DNA from 2 places in the Mesorhizobium sp. ORM8.1 genome. Region 1 is predicted to be linked to the other one. Evidence: predicted binding sites of a transcription regulator. Region 1 holds the regulator's gene; the other holds the start of a gene.
What was found. Region 1 encodes LexA, which represses DNA repair genes until DNA is damaged. Its sites were predicted from a motif close to TGTTCNNNNTGTGTTCNG; they were not measured.

Region 1 (11,511 bases):
CATCAAGAACGTGACGATGAACGAGCCGCACTTCCAGGGCCATTTTCCCGAGCAGCCGGTGATGCCGGGGGTGCTCATCATCGAGGCCATGGCGCAGACAGCCGGCGCCATCTGCATCCGCAGCCTCAAGACGGAAACGCCTTCCCTGGTCTATTTCCTGACCATCGACAATGCGAAGTTCCGCAAACCGGTCGTTCCGGGCGACCAGTTGAAGATCTACGTCAAGAAGATCAAAATGCGCGGCAACCTGCTCAAATTTGCTTGCGAGGCGACGGTGGACGGCGCGAAAGCGGCGGAAGCCGAGATCTCGGCTATGATGGTTACCGGCTGACGGTTCGAAATGCTCATGAAAGTCCAGACATCCATTCATCCTTCCTCGGTCGTCGAGGAAGGCGCGCAACTCGGCGAAGGCGTCCGTATCGGACCCTTCTGCTACGTCAGCGCTGACGCCGTGATAGCCGACCGCGTCGAACTGGTCAGCCACGTTTCGGTGCTTGGCGCGACAACGATCGGAGCCTCGACCAAGGTCTATCCGATGGCGACGCTCGGCGGACCGCCGCAAAACACCAAGCACAAGGGCGGCCGCACCACGCTGGTGATCGGCGAGAATTGCACGATCCGCGAAGGCGTCACCATGCATCTCGGCACCGATACCAGCCGCGCCGAGACGACCATCGGCGACAACGGCAATTTCCTGGCCTATGCCCACATCGCCCATGATTGCGTCGTCGGCAAGAATGCCACCTTCGCCAATGGTGCCACGCTGGGCGGACATTGCGAGATCGGCGACAACGTCTATATCGGCGGCCTCAGCGCCGTTCATCAATTCGTGCGTGTCGGCGACAACGCCTTCCTCGGCGGCTGCTCGGCGTTTGTCGGCGATGTCATCCCCTACGCCATTGCCGTCGGCAACCGCGCCAGCCTGCGCGGCCTGAACATCATCGGGCTGAAGCGAGCCGGTCTGCCGCGTTCGGAAATCTACCTGTTGCGCAAGGCCTACAGGATGATTTTCGACCGTTCCCGTACGGTCGGCGAGAATGTCGAACTGGCCAAGGTGGAATTCGCTTCATCGCCAACGGCCGTGAAGATCATCGAGTTCATCTCCAGCCGCGGCAAGCGGCACTATGCCGTCCCGTCGCTCAAGGGTGGCGGCGACGATGACAACGGCGATGACGAGGGCTGAGCCGACCGAAGCCCGGCTTGTACTCGCGCCCGGCTCCAGGATCGGCATCATCGCCGGTGGCGGCAGTCTGCCGGTGGAGGTCGCCGCGGGCTTGGCCCGACAGGGCCACGCCCCTTTCATCATCCTGGTCGATGGCGAAGTCGACCGCGAGGCGGATTTTGCCGAATACGCGCAGGAAGGGCTGGCGCTGGAGCAAATCGGTTCGTTGGTTCCCTTGCTCAGGCGCCAGCGCATCAGCCATCTGGTGCTTGCCGGCGAGATCAGGCGCCGGCCACAGCTGTCCAAAATACGCCCGAGCCTTGGCCTGCTGGCGATCATACCGTCTTTGGTCGTTGCCCTGGCGCGCGGCGACGACGGGCTGCTCAAGATGCTGACGCGAGGTTTGGAGAAACGGGGCGTCACGGTGGTCGGCGCACATGAAGTTGTTCCCGAGCTGGCAGCCAGTGAAGGCACGCTGACGCTGGCCGCGCCCCGCCAATCCGATTGGCGCGATATCCAGGCCGGACGAGCAGCTGCCAAGGCCATCGGCGCGCTGGACATCGGTCAGGCGGCGGTGGCTATCGGCGGGCGAGCTATCGCGCTGGAAGGCGTCGAAGGTACCAGAGGCCTGCTCGAAAGAACGCGGGATTTGCGCGGCCATGGCAGGCTTGCCGGCAAAGAGCGCGGCGTGCTGGTCAAATGCGCCAAACCCGGTCAGGAGTTGCGTGCCGACCTGCCTTCGATCGGCCCCGAAACCGTCGAAGCCGCGCATGCCGCCGGGTTGGCCGGCATCGCGGTCGAAGCCGGTCATGCGCTCGTTCTTGAAGGCCCGGCGACGTTGGCGCGCGCCAATGCGCTTGGCCTGTTCATCGTCGGTCTGCCTCCAATGGAGCCGGCTAATGGCCAGTGACAAGCCGCTCAAGATCGCGATCGTTGCCGGCGAGGAATCCGGCGATCTGCTCGGCGCCGATATCGTGCGGGCGCTGGAGCGATCGAGCGGCCGCAAGGTGCAGCTCGTCGGCATTGGCGGCCGGCATCTGCGGCAGCTCGGGCTGACGCCGCTGTTCGAGGGCAGCGAGATCGCATTGATGGGCTTCAGCGCTGTGCTGCGCGACCTGCCGCGGCTCATGCGGCGCATCAGACAGACGGCGGCGACGATCGCGGCCGAGCGGCCGGATTGCCTGATCACCATCGACAGTCCGGATTTTTCGCTGCGCGTGGCAAAAAAGGTCCGCGCGGCCAATTCCGCCATCCCGATCGTCCACTATGTCTGCCCGAGCGTGTGGGCATGGCGGCCGGGCAGGGCGGCGGCGATGAAGCCTTATGTCGACCATATCCTGTGCATCCTGCCCTTCGAGGTGAAGGCGCTTGCCCGTCTCGGCGGGCCACCCGGCACCTATGTCGGCCACCGCCTGACCCAGGATCCCGGCGTGCTCGCCGCCGCCAAGACGCAGAGCCTGCCGCGCGACCTTGCCGAGGATCGTGTGAAGACCTTGCTTGTGCTGCCGGGCTCGCGCCGAGGCGAGGTGCGTCGGCTGTTGGAACCGTTCGGCAAGACGGTATCTGTGTTGCACCAGCGCGGCCATCGCTTGCGTGTGCTGTTGCCGACGGTTCCGCATGTTGCCGACCTGGTGAGAGCGTCGGTCGCGACCTGGGACGAGAAACCGGAAATCATAACCGAGCCGGAGCGCAAGTGGCAGGCCTTCGGCAAGGCCGACGCGGCGCTGATCGCTTCGGGAACGGTCTCGCTTGAACTGGCGCTCGCCGGCGTGCCGATGATTTCCAGCTACAAGCTCGATCCGATCGCGCGCCAGATTCTGCACAAACTGGTGACCGCATGGTCGGCGCTGCTGCCCAACCTGATTTCCGACCGCGCGGTGGTTCCAGAGTTTTACGACCAGTATGTCCGGCCGGAGAATCTGGCGCGGCAGCTGGAAGCATTGTTCGCCGACACCGGCATGCGCGCCTGGCAGAAGGCCGGCTTTGCCGACATCGCCCGCCGCATGGCGACCCAAAGACCGTCCGGCGAAATTGCCGCCGAGGTGGTGATGGGATGCATCAAAAGAGCGAATAGGGAGTAGCGAGTAGCGAATAACAGCTTGGTGCCTGTTTCCCTATTCGCTACTCGCTATTTCGCTATTCGCTCAAATCACCGCTTCGCTATCGGCACGTAATCGCGTTCGGTGGCGCCGGTGTAGAGCTGGCGCGGGCGGCCGATCTTTTGGTGCGGATCCTCGATCATTTCCTTCCACTGTGCGATCCAGCCGACGGTGCGCGCAACCGCGAACAGCACGGTGAACATGGTGGTGGGGAAGCCCAGCGCCTTCAGCGTGATGCCGGAATAGAAGTCGACGTTCGGGTAGAGCTTCTTTTCGATGAAGTACTCGTCGGTCAGTGCGATCTTTTCCAGTTCCATCGCGATGTCGAGCAGCGGATCGTCCTTGATGCCGAGCTCGCCCAGCACCTCATGCGCGGTCTTCTGCATGATTTTCGCACGAGGATCGTAATTCTTGTAGACGCGGTGGCCGAAGCCCATCAGGCGGAACGGATCGTTCTTGTCCTTGGCGCGGGCAATGAACTCCGGAATGTGATCGACATGGCCGATCTCGCCCAGCATGTTCAGCGCCGCTTCGTTGGCGCCGCCATGCGCCGGTCCCCACAGGCAGGCAATGCCGGCGGCGATGCAGGCGAAGGGATTGGCGCCCGACGAGCCGGCGAGGCGAACGGTCGAGGTCGAGGCGTTCTGCTCGTGATCGGCGTGCAGGATGAAGATGCGGTCCATGGCGCGCGCCAGGACCGGATTGATCTTGTACTCCTCGCACGGCACGGCAAAGCACATATGCAGGAAGTTGGCGGCGAAGCCGAGATCGTTCTTCGGGTAAATGAAGGGCTGGCCGATGTGGTATTTATAGGCCATCGCGGCGATCGTCGGCATCTTGGCGATCAGGCGCATCGAGGCGATCATGCGCTGATACGGGTCTGAGATGTCGGTCGAGTCGTGATAGAAGGCCGACAGCGCGCCGACCACGCCGCACATCACCGCCATCGGATGCGCGTCGCGGCGGAAGCCGGTGAAGAAGCGCGACATCTGCTCATGCACCATGGTGTGGCGCGTCACGCGATAGTCGAAGTCGTCCTTCTGCGCCTTGGTCGGCAGCTCGCCATAAAGCAGGAGATAGCAGACTTCGAGGAAGTCGCCATGCTCGGCCAGCTGATCGATCGGAAAGCCGCGGTGCAGGAGGATGCCGGCATCGCCGTCGATGAAGGTGATCGCCGACTCGCAGCTTGCCGTCGACGTGAAACCCGGATCGTAGGTGAAGGCGCCGGTGGTGCTGTAGAGCGCGCCGATGTCGATGACATCAGGCCCGACCGTCCCGCTTCGCACCTTGAACTCGTGCGTCTTGCCGTCCAAATCGAGCGTGGCAGTCGACGGGTGCGCCTTGCCGCCCGTGTCCAGCTTTTTCGCAGCTTCGCTCATTCTCAAACTCCTTTTGTATCCTCATGCCGGCAAGGCAAATCCTGCCAACGACACGTGAAGTCACCGGAATGCGCGAACTCGCCACCGCATTTTAGGAGGTGCGTGCCAGATTGGGCCAAGGCCTAATGTTGCACTGCGAAACGCACCTTTCAATGCCAATCTTCTTGGGCCAGTTCACACCTAATCGATTTGATCGCCAATCCGCGCCAGGCTTTCCTCGCGACCCAGCACGGCAAGCACGTCGAACACGCCGGGCGATGTGCTGCGGCCGGTCAGCGCCGCCCGAAGCGGCTGCGCCACGGCGCCGAGCTTGTGACCGCCGGCCTGCGCGAAGTCGCGGATCGCGGCCTCGGCCGAAGCCGCGCTCCAGCCGCCGGAAACCGTCGCCAGCGCCGCATGGGCGCCGCCCAGGATGGCGCGCGCATCGGCATTGAGCAAGCCGGCCGCCTTCTCGTCCAGCGGCAAGGGCCGTTCCACGAAAAGGAATGACGCGCCGTCGACCAGCTCGACCAGGGTTTTTGCCCGCTCCTTGAGGCCGGGCATGGCGGCAAGCAGCTGCGCCTTGCGCTTGTCATCGAGCTTTGCCGCCAACGCCGGGCCGCCTTCGAGATAAGGCAAGGTGGCGACGAAGATATCGAACAGCGCATGATCGTCCATCTTGCGCATGTGGACGCCATTCAGCGCGTCGAGCTTGGCGAAGTCGAAGCGCGCCGCGCCCTTATTGACGTCGCCGATATCGAACCAGGCGATCATGTCCTTGATCGACATCACCTCGTCGTCGCCATGGCTCCAGCCGAGCCGGGCCAGATAGTTGAGCAGCGCCTCGGGCAGGTAACCCATGGCGCGGTAAGCTTCGACGCCGAGCGCGCCATGCCGCTTCGACAGTTTGGCGCCATCTGCGCCGTGGATCAGCGGGATGTGCGACATCGACGGCACGTCCCAGCCCATAGCGTTGTAGATCACGGTCTGGCGCGCGGCATTGGTCAGATGGTCGTCGCCGCGGATGATGTGGGTGACGCCCATGTCGTGGTCGTCGACGACGACGGCATGCATATAGGTCGGGACACCGTCCGAACGCAGGATGATGAAATCGTCGAGATCCTTGTTGGGGAAGCGAACCTCGCCCTGCACGCGGTCGTCAACCACGGTCTCGCCCTCGGTCGGCGCCTTGATGCGGATGGCGCCTTTCACCCCGGCCGGCGCCTCGGACGGATCGCGATCGCGCCACGCGCCATTGTAGCGCGGCGGCAGGCTCTTGGCGCGTGCCGCCTCGCGCATCGCCTCGAGCTCGGCGGGCGTCTCATAGGCGTAATAGGCCTTGCCCAGGCGCACGAGCTCCTCGGCCACCTCGCGATGGCGCGGCGCGCGCTCGAACTGCGAGACGGCCTCGCCGTCCCAGGAAAGTCCGAGCCACGTGAGCCCGTCGAGGATCGCAGCCGTTGCCGCCTCCGTGGAGCGCTCACGATCGGTGTCCTCGATGCGCAGCAGCATCGTGCCGCCGGTATGCTTGGCATAGAGCCAGTTGAACAGCGCCGTGCGCGCGCCGCCGATATGCAGATAGCCTGTCGGCGAGGGGGCAAAGCGGGTGACGACCTTGTCGGACATGGAACTCTCGAAGCGGCGCTGAAAACAGGCATTTTTCGCGCGGACTTTCGCGCGATGCGGGTTCATGTAGCATAGGCGGTCTTGGGCGCAAGGGGCAGACCCGATGGCTGGACGTGGCCGGGGCGAGGGAGAGGGCGAGGGGACGGCAGTTGGCGTTAGCGAGCGCCTGCTGTTTGCCGACGTCAGCGCCGCCGAAGCGGCGCCGGTTTTACTCCCGGCGCCTCCACCTACCCCGACTGAAATCTTACCGCAAAACCGCGACGCGCCACGCAAGGTTTTGCCGGCATCGATCATCACGCTGCGCAAGCAGCTTCGCCGTTTTTCGCTTCCGGCATTGCGGCAAGGCGTCGGCACTGCCGCGACCACGGAACTCGATCGCGGCATCGGCTTCCTGCTGGTGCCGGTGTTCCTGGCCGCCGGCGTCATCTATTACTTCTCGCTCAGCACCGAGCCCGATCTCTACAGGCCGCTTGCGACGGTGGCCTTGATGGCCGTGTGCGCGGTCGGTTTCCGTTCCTGGCCGAGAACGCATCTCATCTTCATGGCCACGCTGTTCTGCGCCCTGGGCTTTCTGGCCGCCAAGGTCGAGACATGGCGCGCGGCAACGCCGATGCTCGGCTCCGAAATCCAGACCCGGCTGACCGGCCGCCTGGTCATCGCCGAGCCGACGGCCAATGGCCGCGTCAGGCTGACCATCGACGTCATGTCGACCGAGCATCCGACGCTGCGCTACGTGCCGGACCGCGTCAGGTTGTCTGCGCGTCGGATCCCGCCTGATATGCGAGCAGGATCGATCTTGACCGGCTACGCCAAGCTCTTGCCACCGACAGGGCCGGTGCGGCCGGACAGCTACGACTTTTCCTTCGACAGCTATTTTACCGGCATCGGCGGCAGCGGATTTTTCCTGGGCGATCCAAAATTGGTTTCAGCAACAGCCGAAGCGCCGTTTGGCGCCGGCATCGCCCTGGCCATCGAGAACGCGCGGGAAGGGATTGCCGACCACATCCGGAGCAATATCGGCGGCTCAGAAGGCGAGATCGCCGCCGCGTTGATTGTCGGCGTGCGCGCCGGCATTCCCGAAGAGATCAACGAGTCCATGCGGCGCACCGGCATCTATCACATCATCTCGATCTCGGGCCTGCACATGGCGCTGGTCGCCGGCACGATCATGGTGCTCTTGCGCGGCGCCTTCGCGCTGTTTCCGGATTTTTCGTCACGCCGGCCCGTCAAGAAATACGCCGCGGCAATAGCGCTGCTCTCGATCGCCGCATACCTCGTCATTTCCGGCATCGTGGTCGCGGCCGAGCGTAGCTTCATCATGCTGGCGGTGATGCTGGTTGCGGTGCTCTTCGACCGCGCGGCGCTGACCATGCGCAATCTGGCGATCTCGGCGATCGCCGTCATCCTGGTGTCGCCGCACGAGGTGGTCGGCCCGAGCTTCCAGATGTCGTTTGCCGCAACCGCGGCGCTCGTCGGCGTCTATGCCGGCTGGGCGGACTACCGCGCCGGCAAAATACGGGCGCCGCCGGCAAAGCTTTCATTCCTGGGTTTCTGGTCGAGAAAACTGGCTGTTGGTGTCGGCGGCGCGGCGATGACATCGCTGATCGCCGGCAGTGCGACGGTGTTGTTTGCCATCTGGCACTTCCAGCGCGTATCGCCGCTCAGCGTGGTTGCGAACCTCGCGGTCATGCCGATCGTCTCGCTGATCGTGATGCCGTTTGCGGTGCTCAGCGCATTGGCCATGCCCTTCGGTCTCGACGGTCCATTCCTCTATGTGATGGGCAAGGGCCTGACGGCGATGGTGGCGATTTCGGCGTGGCTTTCCGAGCGCTCGCCGGTCGACGCCGTCGGCTTGATCTCGATCCAGTCGGTGCTGTTGGCGACCATCGCGCTTGTCATCGCCACCATGGCGACCACCTGGCTCAGGTTCGCGGCCGTGCCTTTCGCGCTCGCCGCCTTGTTGGCGATTCCGCACGTCCGCACGCCTGACCTTCTCATTTCGGAGGACGCGCATCTGGTAGCGATGCCGATCGGTGGCGGCGAGCTTGCCATCAACCGTGAACGCTCCAACGAATTCACCACCGACAATTGGAAGCGAGCACTGCAGGCCGGGGCAATCGTGCCGCCGGAGATGTTCGCCAAAGGCGCGTTGGACGTCGCCGATCCAGTCGATTTGCCACCGGGCTCGCCCTTCTACTGCACTGGCGACCTGTGCATCGGCAGGCATCCGTCCGGCGCGATCGTGGCGCTCGCCGAGACACGCGACAGCGCCCGCCCAGCCTGCGGCTTCGCCGACCTTATCGTCATCAACGACGCCACCGCCTACAATCCTTGCTGGGATCCGCGCATTCTCGTCGTCACCAAGCGACAGCTCGCGCGTGACGGCAGCGCGGCCGTCTTCTTCGACACGCAGTCGGCAACGGCGCGGCCAGTCATTCGCTACGCCGTCGAGCAGCCGTACCGGCCCTGGCACGAGCAGCGGAAATACACCCGCGAGGCGAGGGGCTACCGCCGTACAAAAAGCCGGAGAGGACGGATGCGAAGCCCGCCCAACCGGCTCAGTAGCGCCTGATCAGTCCGACCAGCTTGCCCTGCACCTTGACGCGGTCAGGCCCGAAGATGCGCGTCTCATAGGCCGGGTTGGCGGCTTCGAGCGCGATCGAGGCGCCTTTGCGGCGGAAGCGCTTGAGCGTCGCTTCCTCGTCGTCGACCAGCGCCACCACGATCTCGCCCGGGCTCGCCGTATCGGCGTTGCGGATGATGACGGTGTCGCCATCGAAGATGCCGGCCTCGATCATCGAATCGCCCTTGACCTCGAGCGCGTAATGCTCGCCGCCCATGATCATGTCCGGCGGCACCGAGATCGAATGCGTCCGGTGCTGGATGGCGTCGATCGGTACACCGGCGGCGATACGGCCCATCACAGGGATCGACACGGCCGAGATCGCATCGTCGTCATTGCTGGGCGACGGCGCGCGCGACGATGCAGCAGGCTTGATCTGCCGGCCGAGATTGCCTTGACCCTGGCCACCCTGGATGACGCTTGGCGAAAACTTCCTCGCGGCATTGAGGCCGGGCGCGATCGAATCGGGCAGCCGCAGCACTTCAAGCGCGCGCGCCCGGTTGGGCAGCCGGCGAATGAAGCCGCGTTCTTCCAGCGCCGTGATCAGCCGATGGATGCCGGACTTCGATGCAAGGTCGAGCGCTTCCTTCATTTCGTCGAAGGACGGAGGAATGCCGCTCTCCTTCAGACGTTCGTGGATGAACATCAGGAGTTCATGTTGTTTGCGCGTCAGCATCGGCGACCCCCACGGGTTCTGAAACCAGAATCAGAAAAACAAACCCAGAACAAACACTATCTGTTCCAGTTGTGTTCCGCAACCGTTTAAAGTTTAGTGAATTTGTTAGGACAGTCGAAACCATGTTGCGCCCGCTTGGGCGCCGCCGCGACGGCCGGCTGAGCCTTAGGTCTTGATTCCGTTCCATTTTACAACCCCATCGTTCATAAGAGATAGGGCATCAGCATCGCGGATGCGCAGGGCGGGATGAGCTCTGCACCCCAGTTTACATGCGGCACCGTGAACGAAACGAACTCAAAATGCCAACTTTGGCAATGCTGCGGTCTATCGCTGGCATCGATGGACCAGCGGACAAGGACAAAAGGGTCTTGCCGGATCGTGGACGGCGGTGAGACAAACCGCGCATGGCTGGCCGGCGGCGTCATGCGCTGCGTCGGGTCCAAACGGGAGGCGATTGCACTATGACGGGAATTCCTGATCTGGCGTCTGTCGAGGCGATGGACGCCGCCGATCCGTTGCGCGCCATGCGCGATCGCTTCGTGCTGCCGGAGGGGGTCATTTATCTCGACGGCAATTCGCTGGGCGCTGCTTCACCCGATGTCTTCACCGAGATCGAGAACGCCGCCAGGCGTGAATGGGCGCAGGATCTGATCCGCGCCTGGAACACCGCCGGCTGGTTCGACATGCCGGTCGAATTGGGCGACCAGCTCGGGCGCTTGATCGGCGCGGCACCTGGCCAGACCGTCGTCTGCGATACGACTTCGATCAACATCTACAAGGTTTTGCATGCAGCGCTGGCGATGCGGCCTGAACGGTCGGTCATTGTTGCCGAGGGCGACAGCTTTCCAACCGACCTCTACATGGCGGAAGGCGCGGCCTCGACACGCCCCGGCACGGTGCTGCGGCTGGAAGGCGTCGACGCCCCGACGATCGAGGAACTGATCGACAGCCAAGTTGCGGTCATCCTGGTCAACCACGTCAACTACAAGTCCGGACGGTTGCGCGACATGGCGGCCCTGACGCGCAAGGCCCACCAGGCTGGTGCGTTGATCGTCTGGGATCTCTGTCACACCGCCGGTGCGCTGCCGGTGGACCTCGATGGCTCGAATGCCGATTTCGCCATCGGCTGCACGTACAAATACCTCAATGGCGGGCCGGGCGCGCCGGCCTTCATCTATGCCGCGAACCGTCACCATCGCGAGGTCCATCAACCGCTCAACGGCTGGTGGGGTCATGCAAGGCCTTTCGCGTTCGAGCAGGGCTATGCCGCCGGTACGGGCATCCGCCGGTTCCTGTGCGGAACGCAGCCGGTGCTGTCGATGCGGGCGCTGAAAGGCGCGCTCAATCTCTGGGACGAGGTCGACATGAACGCCGTGCGCGATAAGAGCGTCGCATTGACGGATCTGTTCATCCGGTTGGTCGAAGCCAAATGCGGCGCCTACGGCCTCGAGCTGGAAAGCCCGCGCGACGGCGCCCAACGCGGCAGCCAGGTTTCGTTCGCCCATCCGCATGGCTACCAGGTCATGCGCGCCTTGATCGAACGTGGCGTGATCGGCGATTTCCGCGCGCCGTCCACCATTCGCTTCGGCTTCACGCCGCTCTATGTCGGCTATCGCGATGTCTGGGACGCGGTCGAGGTGCTGGAAGACATCCTGGGCACCGGCGCCTGGCAGGACGCGCGCTTTGCGGTGAAAACCGCCGTCACCTGAAGCGGTCCGCTCAACGAGCCTTCTCGGAGCGCAGGCGAAAACGCTGGATCTTGCCGGTCTGGGTCTTGGGCAAGGCCGCGATGAACTTGACGGAGCGCGGGTATTTGTATGGCGCGATCGTTGCCTTGACATGATCCTGCAGGCGTTTGACGGTCGCGGCGTCCGGCGCCACGCCGGTTGCCAGCACGACATGCGCCTCGACAATCTGGCCGCGTTCGGCGTCCTCGGCGCCGATGACGGCGCATTCCGTGACGTCGG
Region 2 (11,511 bases), 3.5 Mb from region 1:
AACGTAGCCTTGCGGCAACAGCGCAGATTTTCATGGCTGGCATACCGTTTTGGCGCTTGAACTCGCCGCTTTCGCGCGTATGTAAGCGTCGCGAATAGACTGCAAGGAAGTGGACTTGGCTATCTACAGGGAAAAAGACATTTTCGAGCGGCGCAATGCCGCGAACGAGGCAAAGAAGGCGCTTCTGGAGCGCTTCAAGGCAAAGCCGGCGGCGGATGATCCCGCCGTTCAGGCCAAGCAGGCCGAACGCAAGGCGATTCTCGAGGCCCGCGCGATCCGCGAGGCCGAGAAGGCAAGGCTGAAGCAGGAAAAGCTGGCGCGCGAAGCCGTTGAAAGGGCCGAGCGCGAAGCTGCTGCAGAAGCAGCGCGTGTCGCTGCCGAAGAGGCGGCGCAGGCCGAGGCGAAGATCCGGGAAGCCGAAGAGACCGAGCGCATTGCGCGCCTCCTCTCCGACGAAGCCGAACGCAAAGCCAAGCGCGACGCGCGTTATGCGGCGCGCAAGGCGCGCACCGGCAGGGCGCCTCCGGGCTTCTCGGCCCGCTAACAGCCGGGTTTCGTTTGAATACTGTTCAGGGTCGCCCAAAGCGGCCCTGAACGCGTTTGTCTTGTGTCAGGCGACGAGCTTCAGCCCGACAATGCCGCAGACGATCAGGCCGATGCAGGCGAACCGCACCGCGGTCGCCGGTTCGCCCAGCAGCCAGATGCCGAGCATGGCGGTGCCGACGGTGCCGATGCCGGTCCACACGGCATAAGCGGTGCCGACGGGCAGCGTCTTCAGCGCCAGGCCGAGCAGGCCAAGGCTGATGACCATCGAGACGACCGTAAGCACGGTCGGCAGCGGTTTCGAGAAGCCGTCCGTATATTTGAGGCCGATCGCCCAGCCGATCTCGAACAGGCCGGCAAAGGAAAGAAAAATCCAGGACATCGCAAACTCCGTCGCTCCAGCATCGGTTCAGATGCTCGATGGGGGCGGGTCGTCCCGGCCGGTTTTGGGGAAGCGAGGTCGTCCTCGCCCTCGTGATATAGGGTGCCTTGTCCCCGATCAACAAAACACCGGCAGCATTCTCATGCCGCCGGTTTGAAACAAAAAGCCGGGTCGGCCTCAGTCGGCCTTTTACTTTTCCTTGATGCGCATCGCCTTGACCGGCGGCGCCTTGAGTGCCGGGGCCGCGGCGGGCTTCTTGGCATCCTTCTTCGGCTTGCGGGCTTCCTTGCCCGCCTTCATCGCACCTTTAGCCATGATTCGCTCCTTCGAACTGTGGGCAGGCAGAGTGAAACAAGAGAAGAGCAAGACTGCAAGAGGCTGTGCGCGTTTGCGAAGCCCGCTAGCCGGCTGTCAACCAGTTTTCCGCGACAAGACCATATTCGAGGCCTGAGCCTCGGACCTTGGAGCATCTGGAGCATTGCCGGTGGAGCTTCGGCCGGCGGGCCGCTAAGCTCGATGCATCGGTCGAGATCGGGAGATCGAATGGCAGGCCATAGCGGATCGAAAAGGGTGATCTATGTCGCGCTCGCCGGCAATCTCGCGATCGCGTTGACCAAATTCGCCGCGGCCTTCTTCACCGGCAGCTCCGCCATGCTGTCGGAAGGCGTGCATTCGCTGGTCGACACCGGCAATGGCGGGCTCCTGCTTTACGGCATGCATCGCGCCGGGCGCCCAGCCGATCGCACGCATCCGCTCGGCCATGGCCGCGAGCTCTATTTCTGGAGCTTCATCGTGGCGCTGCTGGTGTTCGCGCTGGGCGCCGGCGTATCGTTCTACGAAGGCGTCATCCACATCATGGCGCCCGAACCGGTCGTCAACGCCAAGGTCAATTACATCGTGCTTGGCCTATCCTTCCTGTTCGAGGGCAGTTCGTGGCTGGTGGCGCTAAAGGAGTTCCGCCAGCAAAAGGGTAACGAGGGCTGGCTGCAGGCCGTGCAATCGAGCAAGGATCCGAGCGTTTACACCGTGCTGTTCGAAGACAGCGCGGCGCTGCTCGGCCTCATCGTCGCCTTCGCCGGCATATCGGCGGCGCAAGTGCTGGACATGCCGGAACTCGACGGTCTCGGTTCGATCGGCATCGCCATCATCCTCGGCGCGACCGCTATCTTCCTGGCTCGTGAAAGCAAGGGCCTGCTCATAGGCGAACCGGCTTCACCGGAGGTGCAAAAGAAGGCCCTGGCGATCGCGCAGGCAGACCCTGCCGTGCAGCGGGCCAACGGCGTCCTGACCGTCCATCTCGGACCACGACAGATCGTCGCGGGCCTCAGCATCGAGTTCGAGGACCATCTGACGGCGCCGGAGATCGAAGCCTGTGTCGAACGACTGGAGGCTCGCCTGAAGAAGGAGATGCCGGAAATCACCAGGCTGTTCGTCAAGCCGCAGACGACTGGCACATGGCAGCAGCGGCGCAAGGCTATCGCCGACGCCTCGGAGGAGGGATAGTCTGTAGGCAGCCAGTTTGGAGGAGGAAAGCCGATGAAGATCGACGGCGGATGCCATTGCGGCGCCATAGCCTATGAAGCGGAGGTCGATCCCGAGAAGACTTCCATTTGCCATTGCACGGATTGCCAGCAACTGACAGGCACCGCGTTCCGGGTGACGGTTCCGGCGCCGGAAAGCGACTATCGGATCACCCGGGGTGCGCCCAAAGTCTACATCAAGACCGGCTCCTCAGGCGCCAAGCGCGCGCAGGGTTTTTGCGGCGAATGCGGTTCGCACCTCTACGCCACCTCGGTCGGCGATGGCCCGAAAATCTACGGCATCAGGGTCGGCACGGCGCGCCAGCGCGAGGAACTGGTCCCAAGAAAACAGGTTTGGCATCGTTCGGCATTGCATTGGCTGCCGGAGTTTGAAGGCATCACCACTGTCGAGGGGCAGTAGCTCAGTCGTCGCCTTCGACAACCCGCAGCCGCAACTGGCCGGTCTTGGAATCGGCCACGCGCACGCCGGCCTCGACCTTGGCTGGCGCCCCTTGCGAGGGCTCGGCTTCGCCTTCGGCAAACTCCAGCGCCTCGATCTTCTGGCCGCGCTTGGTCACCTTCGACGTCGAAACGAGGATGTCGTCGATGTCCTTGGCCGACTGGGTAAAATGCGTCTGCAGCCGGCGCACGCGTTCGTCGACACGCGCCACGTCCTCCATCAGCCGGATCACCTCGCCCTGGATCAGATGCGCCTGCTCGCGCATGCGGGCGTCCTTCAGGATCGACTGGATGACCTGGATCGACAGCATCAGCAGCGACGGCGAGACGATGACGACACGAACGCGGTGCGCCTTCTGCACCACCGCCTCGAAATTCTCGTGGATCTCGGCAAACACCGATTCCGACGGCACGAACATGAACGCCGTGTCCTGCGTCTCGCCCCGGATCAGGTATTTTTCGGCGATATCGCGAATATGCACTTCGATATCGCGGCGGAAGGCCTGCGCCGCCACCTTCTGCATATCGGCGCCCTCGGCGGCGCGGATGGCGTTCCACGCCTCCAGCGGGAACTTGGCGTCGATGGCGAGCATCGGCGTGCCGTTCGGCATGCGCACCAGGCAGTCCGGCCGGCTGCCGTTCGACAGGCTTGCCTGGAATTCGTAGGCGCCATGCGGCAGCCCATCGGCGATGATCGCCTCCATGCGCGACTGGCCGAAGGCGCCGCGCGTCTGCTTGTTGGAGAGGATCGCCTGCAATTGCACGACCTGGCCGGCGAGTGACTGGATGTTGCCCTGCGCGGTGTCGATTACCGCCAGACGCTCCTGCAGCTTGGCCAGGCTCTCATGCGTCGACTTGGTCTGTTCGGTCATGGTCTGGCCGATCCTGCCGGTCATGGCGTCGAGCCGCTGTCCGAGCGATTGCGTCAGCTCGGCCTGCCTGGCGCCGAACACCTCGGCGATAGCGCCCATGCGGCCCTGCATCTCGGCCTGGCTTTGCAGGATATCGGCCATCCTTGCCTCGGTGTCGCGGGCGTGGTCGGCCGCTTCCGCCGCAGCAATCGTGCGCGCCTTGGCCGCGCGCCACAGGGCCGCGACGAGCGCCAGGACCAGCGCAAGCAGCAGCAGCGCACCGAAACCAAACACCTGGCCAAGCATGATCGTGGTGGCGCCAAGCCGCGCGATCGGCTCCGAAAGGATGGGCGTCATGTCATTCATGGCGGCAGCATAGCCGATTCGGCTCGCCGGCACAGATCAAAACGTGAACGGCGCACAAATGCCCCCGTTGACGCTTTTCCAGCGAGGTCTTAGGTGAGACGCCATGTCGATTAAGCCGCTCATCATTCTTCCCGATCCCATCCTGCGCCAGCTTTCCAAACCGGTGGAGCGCGTCGATAGCGATTTGCGCAAGCTCGCCGACGACATGCTGGAGACCATGTATGACGCGCCGGGCATCGGTCTTGCAGCGATCCAGATCGGCGAGCCGCGGCGCCTCTTGGTCATCGACCTAGCCAAGGAAGGCGAGCCGCCGGCGCCGCATGTCTTCATCAATCCGGAAGTCCTGCAAAGCTCCGACCAGCGCTCGGTCTATGAGGAAGGTTGCCTGTCGATCCCTGATTATTATGCCGAGGTCGAGCGCCCCGCCTCCGTGCGGGTGAAGTACCTCGACCGTGACGGCAAGCTGCAGGAGATCGAGGCGGAAGGGCTGATGGCGACCTGCCTGCAGCACGAGATCGACCATCTCAACGGCGTGCTGTTCATCGACCACATTTCCAAGCTCAAGCGCGACATGGTGGTCAAGAAGTTCAAGAAGCTCGCCAAGGACAAGGCGCCGGGCAAGATGGTGGGCTAAAGCCGTTCGGTCGGCCAGCGCTCCTGAAACCCGAGATTTCAAGACAGGACCGCAGGACACGCCATGCCGCTTCGCGTCATCTTCATGGGCACGCCCGACTTTTCCGTGCCGACCTTGCGCGCCATCGTGGCGGCCGGCCATGAGATCGTAGCCGTCTACACCCAGCCGCCGCGCGCCGCCGGCCGGCGCGGGCTGGAACTGACGCCTTCCCCGGTACAGCGCGAAGCGGAGCGGCTGGGCATCGAAGTGCGGACGCCGACGTCGCTGAAGGGCGAAGCCGAGCAGCAGGCCTTTACCGCCTTGCGGGCCGATGTCGCCGTGGTCGTCGCCTACGGTTTGCTGCTGCCGAAAGCCGTTCTGGACGCGCCCAGGCTGGGATGCCTCAACGGCCATGCCTCGCTTTTGCCACGCTGGCGTGGTGCTGCTCCCATCCAGCGCGCCATCATGGCCGGCGATGCTGAGACCGGCATGATGGTCATGCGCATGGAAGAAGGTTTGGACACCGGTCCGGTGGCTTTGGTTGAAAGATGCGCCATCGCACCCGATATCACCGCCGGTGAGTTGCATGACCGCCTGATGGCGATAGGCGCTTCGCTGATGGCGGAAGCGCTCGCGCAGTTGGGGATAAATTGTCTGACATTTACCCAACAGGCAACGGCGGGGGTGACCTATGCGCGAAAGATCGATAAATCGGAAACGCGCGTAGACTGGACGCGGCCTTCTGGCGAAGTCCATAACCACATTCGCGGCCTCTCGCCCTTTCCGGGCGCGTGGTGCGAGGTCGAAATTGGCGGCCGCATGGAGCGGCTGAAACTGCTTCGCTCGACGCTTTCGGATGGCGTCGGCGAGTCGGGAGGAATTCTCGATGACCGGCTGACGGTCGCCTGCGGGGCAGGCGCGGTTCGGCTGGTCGAAGTTCAACGGGCGGGCGGAAAGCCCGCCGCCGCGCAGGAGTTTCTGCGCGGGGCCAAGATCGAAAAAGGAATGAAACTCACATGAGCATGATGTCGATACGCGCGGCAACGCCGCGGGATCGCGAGGCGATCCGCTTCGTCGAGGAGCATGCCTTCGGCCAGCAGGCGGAAGCCGGCCTGGTCGATGCCCTTATCAATGGCGGCGACGCCGTCGTCGAACTGGTTGCCGAAGAAGACGGCCAGGTCGTCGGCCACATCCTGTTTTCCAGGCTGTTCGTGCAGAATGGCAGCCAGCGCTTCGCAGCCGTCGCACTGGCGCCGTTGGCGGTCGAGCCGTCCTTCCATGGCACCGGCATCGGCGGCGCGCTGATCCGCGAGGCGCATGTCCGCCTCAAGGAAGCCGGCGAGGCGCTGGCCGTGGTGCTGGGCGACCCGGTCTATTACGGCCGCTTCGGCTACACCCACGCCCGCGCCGAAAAGTTCGAAAGCGCGTATCAGGGTGTCGCGCTGCAGGCGCTCGCCTGGGGCGATGCGCCCGAGACCGGCAAGCTGGTCTACGCTTCGGCCTTCACCGCGCTCGCTGCCTAGGCGAGCGCGAAAGCCCAGCTGGCATGCCGCGTTTTCGTCTCGATATCGAATATGACGGCAGCCAGTTCGCCGGCTGGCAGCATCAGGCCGACCAACCGTCGGTGCAGCAGGCGATCGAGCAGGCGATAGAAAAATTCTGCGGCCAAGCGGTGCGGCTGCGTGCCGCCGGCCGCACTGATGCCGGCGTGCACGCCACAGCCCAGGTCGCGCATGTCGACCTCGCCAAGGACTGGCCGGGCGACAAGGTGCGCGATGCCGTCAATGCCCATCTGCATGCGGCCGGCGCGCGCGTCGCGATCCTCAAGGCCGCGATCGTCGCCGACGGCTTCGACGCGCGCTTTTCCGCCACCGGCCGCCATTATCTCTACCGCATCCTCAACCGCCGCGCGCCTTCGGCGCTGGAAAAGGGCAAGGTCTGGTGGGTGCCGAAGCGCCTCGACGCCGAGGCCATGCACGAGGCGGCGAAGGTGCTGCTTGGCCGGCACGATTTTACGACGTTCCGCTCAACGCAATGCCAGGCCGAAAGCCCGGTCCGCACGCTGGCCCAGCTCGATGTCAGCCGCGTCGGCGATCTCATTGAGGTCCGCACCTCGGCGCGCTCCTTCCTGCACAATCAGGTGCGCTCGATGGTAGGTTCCCTGAGGCGCGTCGGCGATGGCTCGTGGAATGCGGCCGACCTCAAGGCGGCTTTGGAAGCGCGGAATCGCGCCGCCTGCGGCCAGGTGGCGCCGCCCGACGGGCTGTTTCTGGTGGGGGTGGACTATGCCGAGAGATCCACCGGCACCTCTGACGATACCGTCAGCTAGCTCGTCATGCCATCCGGCAAGTTGACGCCGAGGAGCATCCGCAGTCCAAAGAAAACCAGCAATGAAACAACGAACATGCCGACGAAAACGGCGGTGCCTACAGCCGCGCCTTTGCCGATCGACGCATTGGTCATGCGCCATGTCAGCACCAAAGACAGCCCAAACAACAGATAAGAGATCAGATTGATGATGTCGTCCATCGGCGGCAAGAAGAGTCTGATCAACGCCAATGGGAGCATGATCCAGGCAATAATTGCCGAGGCCCAGTTGGAAGCAACGACATAGTGGACGAAGCGGTCGCCCACGCCTGCGTGCCGCGCGACCAGCGCGAGCGCTACCAAAGGCAAAACCCAGGAGCCGATGTCGATGGTCGCCAATCGCACCAGCAAACCGAAGCGGCCGGCGAAAGCGTTCGGGTCGCCGATCTCATTGGCCAGTTCCACCCAGCCGACGATCAGCGCCGGCGCCGCGACCACGATGGCGAAGAAGGAATTCCAGAAGCCGTCGGCTGAAAGGTCGAGCAGGCGCAAACCGTCGCTCTTGCCGAACATCAGCCGCCAGGCGCCGACCAGCGAGGCATAGGTTTCATCACCTGACAGCATGGGTTATGCCAGATCCTGTGCGAACCAGTCTTCGACGAAGCGTTCGTAAATGCGCGTCAGTGTCTCGAGATCAGCCAGTGCCACGCGCTCATCGACCATATGCATGGTCTTGCCGACCAGCCCGAACTCGACCACCGGGCAATAATCCTTGATGAAGCGGGCGTCGGAGGTGCCGCCGGAGGTCGAAAGCGCCGGCGTCTTGCCGATCGTGGATGCAATCGAGCTCTTCAGCGTGTCGATCAGCTTGTCGTCCTGGGTCAGGAAGACATGGCTCGGCCGGTCGCGCCAGACAAGCTCGTACTCCACCGCCGTCTTCTTGCCCGGCCGGTATTTCTTGCGCCTCGCGGCCTGGTCGAGGCGGTTGTGGATCTCGGCCTGCACCGTTTCGGCCGTCCAGGTGTCGTTGAAGCGGATGTTGAAGGTGGCGGTCGCCTTGGCCGGGATGACATTGGTCGCCGGGTTGCCGACGTCGATCGACGTCACTTCCAGATTGGTGGCCTGGAAATCCTTCGTCCCCTTGTCGAACACCGGATGGAGCAACGCATCGACCAGGGTGATCAATCCGCGCACCGGATTGTCGGCAAGCTGCGGATAGGCGGCATGTCCCTGGCGGCCATGGACAATGACGCTGCCCGACAGCGAGCCGCGCCGGCCGATCTTGATCATGTCGCCGAGCGCATCGGGATTGGTCGGTTCGCCGACGATCGACGCATCCCACTTCTCGCCCTTGGCTGCCGCCCATTCGAGCAGCTTGGTGGTGCCGTTGATCGCCGGCCCTTCCTCATCGCCGGTGATCAGCAGCGAAACCGAGCCTTTCGGACCGCCATTCTTCGCGACATGCCGCGCCACCGCGGCGATGAAGCAGGCGATGCCGCCCTTCATGTCGACGGCGCCGCGGCCATACATCTGGCCATCGGCGATCTCGGCTGCGAAGGGCGGATGCGTCCAGGCCGCTTCGTCGCCGACCGGCACGACATCGGTGTGTCCGGCAAACATCAGATGCGGGCCGTTGCCCGAGCGCCGCGCGTAGAGGTTTTCGATGTCCGGCGTGCCGTCTTCGGAGAAAACCGGGCGCTCGACCGCGAAGCCGAGCGGCTTCAGCATACCCTCCAGCGCGCCAAGCGCGCCGCCCTCGGCGGGCGTCACGGACGGGCAGCGGATCAGGGCGGCAAGGTTTGCGGCGGGATCGGTTGGCAATGTCATGGGCAAAGCGATAGTCGAAAGCGTTTGACCTGTCACGGTGGCAGATGGTCCCCGACCATGTCGCCGACAATATGGTTTCATGGCGTATGATGCATGTCGCCCAGAAGTGTGCAGCGGGTTCTGGGAGAACGACATGCGTTAGGGCAAGTCGCCAGCCAAGTAAGTAAGGGTAATCGTATGGCCGACGAGGCAAAGACGATCGCGATTGCCGGCGCCGGCAGCATCGGCTGCTATGTCGGCGGCTGCCTGGCGCTGGCCGGACGCGAGGTGGTCTTCCTCGGCCGCGGCCACATTCTCGAGACGATGCGCAAGGACGGACTTCGCGTCAGCGATCTCGACGGGCTCGATCGCCGCATCGGCGCACAGGCGATCACGCTCACCGACGATCCGCCGACAGCGTTGCGCGAGGCGGACATCATCCTGGTGACGGTCAAAAGCGGCGGAACCGACGAAATGGCGCAGTTGATCGCCTCGCATGGGCGGGCCGATGCCATTGTGATCAGCCTGCAGAACGGCGTCGACAATGCCGACAAACTGCGCGCCGGCCTTTCCGGCCGACGGGTGCTGACCGGCATGGTGCTGTTCAACGTCATCCAGTCGCCGGACGGCGAGGTGCCGTTTCGCGTCCATCGCGCCAGCCAGGGCGAGGTGATGATCGATGACGGTGTGGCGGGCCTCGTCAATCTGCTCAATGTCGAAGGGCTTGCCGTCGAAGAGCGCACCGACATGAAGGCGGTGCAGTGGAGCAAGCTGCTGATGAACCTCAACAACGCGCTGGTGGCGCTGTCCGACCTGCCGCTGGCAAAGCAGCTCGCCGAGCGAAGCTGGCGCGTCATTCTGGCCGCCCAGATCGACGAGGCGCTTGCCGTGATGAAGGCGTCCGGCATCAAGCCTGCCCGCATCACCGGCCTGCCGCCGTCGCTGCTGCCCAAGGTACTGCGGTTGCCGGACTGGCTGTTTGGAGTTCTGGCGCGGCGCATGCTGGCGATCGATCCGCGGGCGCGGGCCTCGATGTGGGACGATCTCAAGCGCGGCCGCCCGACCGAGATCGACGAACTGCAGGGCGCGGTGCTGCGCCTGGCAAGGCAGACAGGCACGCCAACGCCGACCATCGAACGCGTCATCGCGCTGGTGCGTCAGGCGGAAGCGGAAAAGCGTGGGCCGCCGGGCCTCACGCCGCAAGACTTCAGCGCCGTTCCTCGATCAGCGTGATCTTCTGCCAGATCTTGCGCGACAGGTTGGAGCTCAAATTCTCGATGTCGTTGACGCCATCGATGACGACATCGTCATTGACCGATTGCGCAAACAGCGCGGCGATCTTGCCGGTGATCGACAGCATCTCCGAGCAATAGTCGAGATAGCGCGCAAGATCGGCGGCATTGGTGATGCGCCGCGGCGACTGCGAGGTCGGTTTGAAGTCGGCCGACAGCGTTGCCGGATCCTTGGTCAGCTGATGCATGTCGATGACATGGATCAGCGAGCGCAGCCCGTGCAGCTGGCGGAACACTTTCTTGCGCTTGATGCGTTCCTCGGTGCGGACCAGCGCCAGAAAGCCGAGCACGGCCAGGATGACGGTGTTGATCGTCGCCTCGATGCCTTGCATCGACTGGACGGCGTCGTCGGCGCCCGAAATGCGGTCGAGCGGCAGGATCGTGCCGACGAACAGGAACACGGCGACGCCGGCGATGAAGGCGGCGATGATGGCGCCGCGCAGCCACCAGATCGGCGCTTCCAAGTCCTTGGCCGCCTTGGCAAGGTCACGCGACAGCGACACCAGCTCCACTGCCACGCCACGCAGGCCGGCTTCGGGAAAACGCTCGCCGATCCGCCCTTCCAGCCTTTCGGCCGTCTCGATGATCAGTTGCGGATCGAGCGTGCGGTAGCGCATCGTGACCCGATCTTAGCCATCGGCTGGCGCATTGCTACGCCTGCCATACTGGTTCGGCCCGGGATCGCTGCGGAAACAGGCGAGAACCAGCAGCACCAGCGGCGTGAAGATCAGGGAAAGCAGTGCGTAGTAGGTCGGCTTGCCGAAGTCGTGGAATCGCTTTGCCGCCAGCGCGAAGGATGGCCACCAGGTCAACAGCACGACGAAAACCAGAATCTGCGCCCAGCCGCGGTCGGCCGAGCTGCCCGGTTCGGCCAGCGTAAAATGATAGAGCGGAAGCCCTTGCGCGATCACAAGCAAAAGGCAGGCAAGGAAATAGGCGCTTGGGGCGAGCCGCCCCGAGAGGCCGAAGAAGAGCCATAGAAGTTGCGGTTTGTCGGACAATCGGTTCAGCCCGATCAATCGCGCAGCAATTCGTTGATCGACGTCTTGGAGCGGGTCTTGGCATCGACGCGCTTGACGATGACGGCGCAGTAGAGGCCGGGGCCGGGCTCGTTGTTGGGAAAATTCTTGCCCGGCAGCGAGCCGGCGACGACGACCGAATTGGGCGGCACTTCGCCGTAGAAAATCTCGCCGGTGGCACGGTCGACGATCTTGGTCGACTGGCCGATGAAGACACCCATGCCGAGCACCGAGCCTTCGCGCACGATGCAGCCTTCGACCACCTCGGAGCGCGCACCGATGAAGCAATTGTCCTCGATGATGGTCGGGCCGGCCTGCATCGGTTCCAGCACGCCGCCGATACCGACGCCGCC

Region 2: the regulator LexA is predicted to act here: its motif matches at 4,154-4,171, upstream of ACVDG8_RS19185 (DNA recombination protein RmuC).

What each region holds. Positions count from the first base shown of each region.
Region 1 covers NZ_CM132600.1:7,333,430-7,344,940, forward strand. Annotated here, with positions in the region: gene fabZ (3-hydroxyacyl-ACP dehydratase FabZ) at 1-331, shown strand, start outside; gene lpxA (acyl-ACP--UDP-N-acetylglucosamine O-acyltransferase) at 347-1,183, shown strand; gene ACVDG8_RS36575 (LpxI family protein) at 1,158-2,072, shown strand; gene lpxB (lipid-A-disaccharide synthase) at 2,062-3,243, shown strand; gene gltA (citrate synthase) at 3,312-4,640, opposite strand; gene gltX (glutamate--tRNA ligase) at 4,821-6,245, opposite strand; partial or broken gene ACVDG8_RS36595 (ComEC/Rec2 family competence protein) at 6,349-8,810, shown strand; gene lexA (transcriptional repressor LexA) at 8,804-9,544, opposite strand; gene kynU (kynureninase) at 10,006-11,253, shown strand; gene ACVDG8_RS36610 (AMP-binding protein) at 11,264-11,511, opposite strand, start outside.
Region 2 covers NZ_CM132600.1:3,827,004-3,838,514, reverse strand. Annotated here, with positions in the region: gene ACVDG8_RS19210 (DUF6481 family protein) at 116-544, shown strand; gene sugE (quaternary ammonium compound efflux SMR transporter SugE) at 611-925, opposite strand; gene ACVDG8_RS19200 (hypothetical protein) at 1,115-1,240, opposite strand; gene ACVDG8_RS19195 (cation diffusion facilitator family transporter) at 1,469-2,428, shown strand; gene ACVDG8_RS19190 (GFA family protein) at 2,462-2,866, shown strand; gene ACVDG8_RS19185 (DNA recombination protein RmuC) at 2,868-4,121, opposite strand; gene def (peptide deformylase) at 4,225-4,755, shown strand; gene fmt (methionyl-tRNA formyltransferase) at 4,819-5,754, shown strand; gene ACVDG8_RS19170 (GNAT family N-acetyltransferase) at 5,751-6,257, shown strand; gene truA (tRNA pseudouridine(38-40) synthase TruA) at 6,281-7,063, shown strand; gene ACVDG8_RS19160 (transporter) at 7,060-7,665, opposite strand; gene dapE (succinyl-diaminopimelate desuccinylase) at 7,669-8,868, opposite strand; gene ACVDG8_RS19150 (2-dehydropantoate 2-reductase) at 9,046-10,080, shown strand; gene ACVDG8_RS19145 (hypothetical protein) at 10,055-10,756, opposite strand; gene ACVDG8_RS19140 (DUF805 domain-containing protein) at 10,769-11,140, opposite strand; gene dapD (2,3,4,5-tetrahydropyridine-2,6-dicarboxylate N-succinyltransferase) at 11,155-11,511, opposite strand, start outside.